2 regions of the Enteractinococcus fodinae genome follow, and region 2 is predicted to be linked to the other one. Evidence: predicted binding sites of a transcription regulator. Region 2 holds the regulator's gene; the other holds the start of a gene.
The links. Region 2 encodes Rex, which represses fermentation and respiration genes when NADH is low (regulators of the CRP and FNR family bind a similar motif). Its sites were predicted from a motif close to CTTGTGAANNNNTTCACAAG; they were not measured.
Positions count from the first base shown of each region.

Region 1 (4,271 bases), 670 kb from region 2:
GAGCGTACCGTGGCCGACACCACCAGAAGACGCGACCGGCTGCAGTCGCAAATGGATGCTGATGACGTCTCTAGTCGGGATGTTCAGGCGGTAACCATGGAAATCGCAGAACTGACGATACGAATTGAGGGCCAAGAGGAAGCCGAGTTGGCCGCAATGCAAGCACTAGAAGATGCTCGTCAAGCATTGCAACAGGCTCAAGCTAAAGTGACCGAGGCACAACAAGCGGTAAATGTACGGATCAATACGCTCAATGAACGCGGCCAGCAACTATCGAAACAAGGTAAGGAACTGACGATCGAGCGCGACAAGCTCGCCGAAACGCTGCCGGCAGATTTAGTCAAAGAGTATGAGCAACTACGCGACCAGAACCAGGGTGTCGGCGTGTTCGAGCTGCAACCTGATGGGTTATCAGGTGCCGGTGTACCAATCGCGCCGGCGGAACTAGCCGAAATTCACAGGACTCCGGAAGACCAGGTGGCATATTGCCCCGACACCGGAGCTATTATCGTGCGCAGCTAGTTCAGCACGATCCGCAGTGATGCTGGTTTCCGCGTGGTTGGCGGCACCATTTCCACCTCGTAGATCTCGCTGACTGAGTCAGCAACCTGGTCGATTGAACCCAGCGGTTGATTGGCTTGTGCTTGCAGCAAGTGCCGTGCGACGAACCCGCGGGCTTGTTTTGCCCAATGCGAGACCACTTTCAACTCGCCGTTGACGCGTTGAAACACATCGATCGTCACTGTCCGCAGAGGTGGCGTTTTCCAAAACGGTTTATAACTCGAGGACCGGCAATCAATGATCGGTCCCGTCGCGAAATCTGCCATCTGATCGGTGAGGCGCTCGCGCCACCAGGTTCCGGTATTGCCAATGCCCGGGAGTTTGGCAGTCGCCGGAAACCGGTACGTCGGGATACGATCCGACAACCGCGTCACACCGAACAGCGCGGAAAACACGAGCGTGACGTCCTCGTCAATGCCCTTCAACGTTCCATAGTCGAGGGCATCATAGAGAACTCCGGTATAGACCTGCCACGCTGGAGCGGTGGGAGCGTCCAAGAGGTGCTGATTTGCCGTAATTTCGTCGGTCAGGGTTTTGCCGACTTTTAGGATTTCGTGGGCTCCAGCCAGGCTCGAAACAACCTGTAACTCTTGGATGAGGGTGCGCCGTTCGCCCGACAGCTCCGGAAACAGCAGTTCATTGAAATCCAGGGGGGAACCGGTTTGAGGTGCAGTTTTACCTTCGGACGGCGGCAGCAGAATCATCATGACTGCGAGTTTAGTAGCTCTGATTACGCGCTCTAGCCAATCTTGGCTAAAATAAGAACTTCGGGATGGAGCAGCAGATGATCGCGACTGAGGTCGAGGAAAGTCCGGACACCACAGGGCAGGATGGTGGGTAACACCCACTCGGAGCAATCCGCAGGCCAGTGCCACAGAAAGTAGACCGCCTCTGCAAAGAGGTAAGGGTGAAAGGGTGGAGTAAGAGACCACCAGCGGACGTGGTGACACGTTCGGCTCGGTAAACCCCATCCGGTGCAAGATCAAGCAGAACACGTTATGAGGCGGCCCGCCCAGTGTTCGGGTTGATCGCTTGAGTCCTGCGGCAACGCAGTGACCAGATAGATGATCATCAACCCACGACTCATAATCGTGCGGTGACAGAATCCGGCTTATAGCGCTCCATCCCGTCTCAACTGTTCAGTTCGCGAAAGAAAACATTGTCAAACCGTCAAAAAGAAAAATCCGCGCTGGCCAAGCTCCCCATCCCGGTGCTGATCGTGGTCATAGGTCTCTATCTGGTGGTCACGTATGTGTTTCCGGCCGAGCAGGATTACGTGCCGGCCGAAGGCACCGCGCTGGAACAGCTCGAGACCTTAGAAATCAAAGGTCGGGCACCACAGACCGGGTATAGCCGCGATGAGTTCGGCAACGGTTGGCTCGACCCCGATGGCAATGGGTGCGACGCACGCAACGATATTCTTGCTCGCGACCTCGACAACGTGACCACTCGCGACGACAACTGCACGGTGCTGACCGGTGTGTTAGAGGATCCATTTACGGACACCACCATTGACTTTGTTCGCGGCCCGGAAACGTCGATGGAAGTTCAGATCGATCACGTCGTGGCGCTATCCGATGCTTGGCAGAAGGGCGCGCAGCAGTTGCCGGAAGAACAACGCGAACGCTTCGCTAATGATCCGCTGAACCTGCTAGCGGTTGATGGGCCGGCGAACCAGCAGAAATCGGATGCTGACGCAGCGACCTGGTTACCGCCGAATAAGGCATTTCGTTGTGAGTTCGTATCGATCCAGACCGCAGTGAAAGCCAAGTATGAGTTATGGGTCACTGAAGCCGAATACGAGGCAATTCGCGATATTCTGAGCGAATGTCCATCGCAACCGGTTTATACAACCGCCGATGAGCTGCCAGTACTTCGCCAATAGCGGCAGAAGTGTGCGCTGTCTTCATTGCGCGGGTATCCTTTGGCGTGAAACGCTAAGATGAGAATGTTTTCATAAGGTTGGCTCGTCCGCCAATCGCACACTCTGCAGAAAAGGACCACATCGTGGCAGATATCACCGCCAGCACGCAGCAAACTCTCCAGCAGTGGAGTGAACGTGAGCAGTTGGCTGAGCAGATGGTTCCACTCATCGGCTCGTTGTACCGCAACAACAATGTCGTGACATCCATCTACGGTCGAAGCCTCGTCCACCAGTCAGTCGTGGATATCTTGAAGGCGCACCGGTTTGCTCGTCAGGTTGATGAATCTATTCTTCCTGTTGAAGACTCCTATGCCATCTTGCAGGCCATGGTCGAGTTAAACCTCGGTGCAGGCTCTGTGGATCTGGCTCGCATGGTCAAAAAATTCCGTCAGAACGGTGGCGACGTCAAAGAGTTCGTCAAAACCGAGCTTGCTGACATCGTCGACAAGAACGGCGAAGGCCTCGGCGATACTACAGACGTCGTCCTGTATGGTTTTGGTCGTATCGGTCGCTTGTTGGCTCGCATTCTGCTTGACTACGCCGGTGGCGGTACCAAACTGCGTCTCCGTGCGATCGTGGTCCGCTCTAAGGGCGACGATGATATCTACAAGCGCGCTTCGATGCTGCGCCGCGACTCGGTTCACGGCCCGTTCAACGGCACCATCGAAGTTGATGCAGATGCTAACACCATCACCGCGAATGGCACGCAGATCCAGATGATCAACGCATCGGATCCAGCCGCAATCGACTACACCGAATACGGCATCAACAATGCCATAGTCATCGACAATACCGGTGTCTGGCGCGACGAAGCAGGCCTGGGACAGCACCTTGAAGCCAAGGGCGTCTCCAAAGTCATTCTGACCGCACCAGGTAAGGGCGATCTGAAAAACATCGTCTACGGTGTGAACACCGATGACATCACTGAAGATGACAAGATCATCTCGGCTGCCTCGTGCACGACCAACGCGATCACTCCGGTACTCAAGGTGCTCAACGATGAATACGGCATCCATCACGGACACGTCGAAACGGTTCACGCCTACACCAACGACCAGAACCTCATCGATAACTTCCACAAGGGTTCCCGCCGTGGTCGTGCCGCCGCATTGAACATGGTCCTCACCGAAACCGGTGCAGCCACCGCAGTTGCTAAAGCACTGCCAGAACTGTCCGGGAAACTCTCGGGCAACGCGATTCGCGTACCAACCCCGAACGTATCGATGGCCATTCTCAACCTGCAGCTCAACGGCGAAACCTCCAAAGACGAGATCAACGCTCGTCTGCGGCAGGAATCTCTGACCGGTGAGCTCAGCAAGCAGATCGATTACATTTACTCCCACGACGCTGTTTCGACCGACTTTGTTGGTTCGGACCGCGCAGGTGTCGTAGATGGCCTTGCCACTATCGTCAACGAAGGTTCCAACGGTGGCTCGAATCTGATCCTCTACGTCTGGTACGACAACGAATACGGCTACTCGACCCAGGTCGTTCGCGCAGTTGAAAAGATGGCCGGCGAAAACCTGCCAGTCTTTCCTAAAGCTCAGGTAGCAGCGAAAGCCTAGCTTCAGCACGATTCACAAAAATGAGGCCGCCACTTGATGGGGGCCTCATTTTTGATGGCTCTAAACGACACTAAAATGGCCTTGGACAACCGATATGGTTGCCCAAGGCCATGTAATGCGTTTAGCGATCTGCTGTTTCAGACTCTTCTTCGTCATGACCGAAGGGGTCGTTATCATCGCCTGGCATCCAGGTGTTCCCCGCCGTTGTCCAGCCTTGCTTT
Region 1 covers NZ_JAVDYJ010000001.1:1,288,402-1,292,672, forward strand. Annotated here, with positions in the region: gene J2S62_RS06055 (zinc ribbon domain-containing protein) at 1-522, shown strand, start outside; gene J2S62_RS06060 (YaaA family protein) at 519-1,268, opposite strand; RNA gene rnpB (RNase P RNA component class A) at 1,333-1,691, shown strand; gene J2S62_RS06070 (HNH endonuclease family protein) at 1,721-2,446, shown strand; gene J2S62_RS06075 (glyceraldehyde-3-phosphate dehydrogenase) at 2,569-4,050, shown strand; gene def (peptide deformylase) at 4,172-4,271, opposite strand, start outside.
Region 1: a site for Rex is predicted at 2,503-2,522, ahead of J2S62_RS06075 (glyceraldehyde-3-phosphate dehydrogenase). Genes of this name have one in related genera too.

Region 2 (4,271 bases):
CTCGACCGCTCCAGGCTAGCCCAGGTCAAACCACCTCTGGCCACCGACGCCCAGCTGGCCACCGTCCACTCGATTGACTACATCGTCCAAGTCAAAGCGGCCTCCCGGGATGCCGCATCTGGTGATTCCAGCGCGATCGCCTGCATTCCCCGGGTCTATGAATCCGTCGGTCTAGGCACCGAAGACTGCCCGGTTTTTGCCGACCTGCACGAAGCCTCCGCTCGTATTGCCGGTGGCACCCTGGCAGCCGGTCAAGCCGTGTGGACCGGAGAAATCGACCGGGCCGTGAACTTCGCCGGGGGCATGCACCACGCGCAGCGCTCTGCGGCCTCAGGGTTTTGTATTTATAACGACGCCGCACTGGCGATTCAGTGGATGCTGGACAACGGTGCAGAACGTGTGGCCTACGTGGATGTCGATGCCCACCACGGCGACGGGGTTGAACAGCTGTTCTGGAACGACCCGCGCGTCATGACCATCTCAATCCACGAAACTGGGCTGCTGCTGTTTCCCGGCACCGGTTTCGCCAAAGATGTTGGCGGGCCGCAGGCCGAAGGCACCGCAGTGAATGTCGCCGTGCCCGCTGCCACCGGAGACGCCGGTTTTCTGCGGGCTGTCCACGCGGTAGTACCGCAGCTGTTACGCGCCTTTGACCCACAAGTCTTAGTCACTCAGCACGGGGTCGATGGTCACCGGCACGACCCGCTTGCCGATCTGAACCTGTCACTCGACGGGCAGCGTCAGCTCATGCTCGACGCCTCAGACTGGGCCGATGATTTCGCCGGTGGCAAATGGCTAGCACTGGGAGGTGGCGGTTACAGCCCGATGAAAGTTGTGCCGCGGGCCTGGGCACACCTGGTGGGCATTGCAGCCGGCACGCCGATCCCGTTGCATACCGAAATCCCGCATGCCTGGCGCCAAGTTGTTGCTGATGAGCTGGGCCTTGCAGTCGAAGACGTCGTGACGACCATGACCGATGATGCCGACGTGTGGTGGCGGTCTTGGGAGATCGGCTATGATCCGGCAGACCCCACTGATCAGTCCATCATGGCCACCCGTAAAGCGGTCTTCCCGTTTCATGGATTGGACCCGTGGTTTGATTAGTGACGTATTGCAATTGCTTTCGTAAGCTATTATTAATGTCTAATGGTGGTTGCCGCCTACACTTGAACTTCCCCTCAGGCGTAGAACCCCGTCCTCGAGGGAATGTTTAAAGGAGTAGTAATCGTGGCGGACAATTTCGCAGAGGCTAAGTTCATGACGGTCACCGAGGTCGCAGATATGATGCGGGTCTCGCGGATGACCGTCTACCGGATGATTCATTCCGGGGACTTACCAGCAGTGCGATTCGGGCGCTCCTACCGTGTCCCACAGGAAGCCGTGCAGGCCATCGTCACGGATACGGATGCAGCCACCGGTACCGACGATAACTAACACATAAGTTTTGACCGCAACAAAACCGCCTCTTGCAGGCGGTTTTGTGTTTATCTACCCCGAAAGAATGGCCCGTGGAACTCAAACTGCTGACCAAACCAGAATGTCACTTGTGTGCTGCCGCCCGTCAAACTCTGGACGAAGTCACGGCAGAATACGACATGAGCTGGCAAGAGATCTCCACCACGGACCATCCAGAGCTGGCAGAGCAGTTCGCCGAAGAGATTCCCGTATTATTTATTGATGACAAACAGCGCGACTTCTGGGTGATCGATCCGGCCCGGCTCCGGCTGATGATTGAAGCCGGACGTGAGGCATGACCGACCAGCCCGCGGCTAAGAAGCTGTCGGCACGTACCCTATCGCGGTTGCCGCAGTATCTGCGCTATCTGGAGGTCATGCACGCGCAGGGGGTCGCCCACGTGACCTCGGCACAATTGGCCAAAGCTCTGGGGTGTTCTGATGCGCTAACTCGCAAGGATGTCGCTGCGATGGGGCACAGTGGCCGCGCCGGACAAGGCTACTCAGTTGAAGCACTACGCTACACGATCGCCCACATACTGGGGGTGACCAGCGGACGCCGGGTCCTGCTCGTGGGAGCCGGCAATTTAGGCACCGCACTGATGTCCTATGAAGGATTTGGGGACCGCGGGATGCACATTACCGCGGTGGCCGATAGCGATCCCGCAAAGATCGGACAAATCATCGGCGGGTACACCATTTTGGACATTAACGACATCGGCACCGACCACGATATGGAACTGGCCATCGTAGCGGTGCCGGGAGAGGTCGCCCAAGACGTCGCCGATATCCTCGTGGACGCTGGGATTACTGGGATATTGAATTTTGCGCCGCGCAGATTACAGGTGCCCGACCACGTCAGAGTGCAAACCGTGGATCTTTCAGCAGAGCTGCAAATCTTAGCGTTTCATCGGGATGGCACGTCGGGGTAAGCCCGCTTCGCGGCCTTCTGCCAGGCCTTGCGCCGGAAGTACTCGGTCGAAGCCGGCAGCCAAGCATACACAATCCCGACGATGCCCAGAATCACTGATGCTACGGAGAAGACAGCGGCTAACGGTGACACGAATGTGAAAGAAAACAGCGAGAAGACCGCGAAGATGGTGCCGATGATCCGCATCGAACGCCAACCATGGCGAATGCCGAGCGCCACGAGAATGTAGGCAACCAAGAAGATGACCGCTTGGGCAATCATCGAAGCCGTCATCATCGGTGAGTTGAGGTAGGCCGAGATGCTGTCGACGGGCAGCTCTGCCATCATTGGGCCGATCATATCGTCGAGCATCTGCATCTCTTGCTCACTCATGCCACGGTTTGGCAGGGAGAGCACGATCAACTGGGTGATGAGGTACGAGATGCCGGCAGCAATAATGGACCAAAACGCGAGATTGACGGTTTTGGGCCGTTCCGGTTCCTTGGCCATATCGGGATGCAGCTGCGGTCCACCAAATGGCTGCTGGCCATACGGTGCGCCGCCAGGTTGCTGATACCCAGGCTGCTGGTAGCCTGGCTGCTGGTATCCGGGCTGCTGCGAATATCCGGGGGATTGATAGCCGGGTTGTTGGAAACCGGGCTGCTGATAACCGGGCTGTTGGCCACCTTGTGGCCCGTATTCCGAGGATGCTTGCTGACCCTGTACTCCCTGTGGGCCGTATTCGGAAGCTGCCGAACTCCCGGACTGGGCTTGCGATTGCTGCAACTTTTGTTGATACTCGGCGAGCTCGTCGCCGGTGAGTCGAACCCCATAATCGGGATTGTCCTTAGAATGTTTTTCGTTCATGACAAGCCTTTCCGAAACAACTTTGCTCCTATCCTAACGAGTCAGTGCTGGTGCGCATGACAGCGGGCAGCAAAATTCTTACCCGGTAGCTTAAGCAGCCCACTGCAGCCAGCTCTGGACAAAACGGACATGAACTCTATGCAAAAATGAGCTGTATGACTGTTAGCGTGCATTTGGTTCGTCACGGCGAAGTGTTCAACCCCGATAAAGTGCTCTACGGCCGGCTCCCCGGCTTCGGGTTGTCGACGCTCGGCCACCAAATGGCCCAAGAATTAGCCGACGGCTGGGAAACCACGCCACAGATTTTAGTATCCTCCCCACTGCAACGCGCGCAAGAAACCATTGCACCCCTGGCCCAAAAATTCGCCATGGACATCAGAACCGATGATCGCGTACTGGAAGCCGACAACAGTTTCCAGGGGTTATCCGATATGCGGCGCCAACTGCGCAACCCGAAACTTTGGCCGCTGGTCCTTAACCCTTTCCGGCCGTCTTGGGGCGAGCCCTACTTCCAACAGGCCGATCGGATGGCCAAAGCTATTCAAGAGGTGCGAGACGAGCTGATGCTCACCCACGGACCGGGTGCTTCGGCAGTGGTGGTCTCTCATCAGCTGCCCATCTGGGTGACTCGCTTATCCGCAGAAGGCAAGCAATTGGCCCACGATCCGCGACGCAGACAGTGTTCGCTCGCTTCGGTCACCAGCTTTGAATTTGCCCCTGGCCAGCGCATCCCGACCGTGTCCTATAGCGAGCCTGTAGAGCACCTCAGCCAACACGCAGCAGCCCTACCAGGCGCCTAAACACTCAGGAACTACCCAGTAACCAGAACTAGACTCTTCCGCGGTATTTGAAAGGGAGAACTTGTGAGGAACAAGACGTCACGCGCACTGATCGGCCTAGCCATTGCGGGGTCCGTACTATTCACCGCGTGCTCGGGTGATGACCCATTGGCCGCCCAAGCCGGCAACTCCGGCGGCAAAAACTATATTGCCGGGGATGGCTCCGTCATGGAATTGGCGATCGACGAACGCAGCGAAACC
Region 2 covers NZ_JAVDYJ010000001.1:617,923-622,193, forward strand. Annotated here, with positions in the region: gene J2S62_RS02860 (acetoin utilization protein AcuC) at 1-1,104, shown strand, start outside; gene J2S62_RS02865 (helix-turn-helix domain-containing protein) at 1,207-1,434, shown strand; gene J2S62_RS02870 (glutaredoxin family protein) at 1,509-1,754, shown strand; gene J2S62_RS02875 (redox-sensing transcriptional repressor Rex) at 1,751-2,386, shown strand; gene J2S62_RS02880 (MFS transporter) at 2,362-3,231, opposite strand; gene J2S62_RS02885 (histidine phosphatase family protein) at 3,387-4,031, shown strand; gene J2S62_RS02890 (TlpA family protein disulfide reductase) at 4,095-4,271, shown strand, end outside.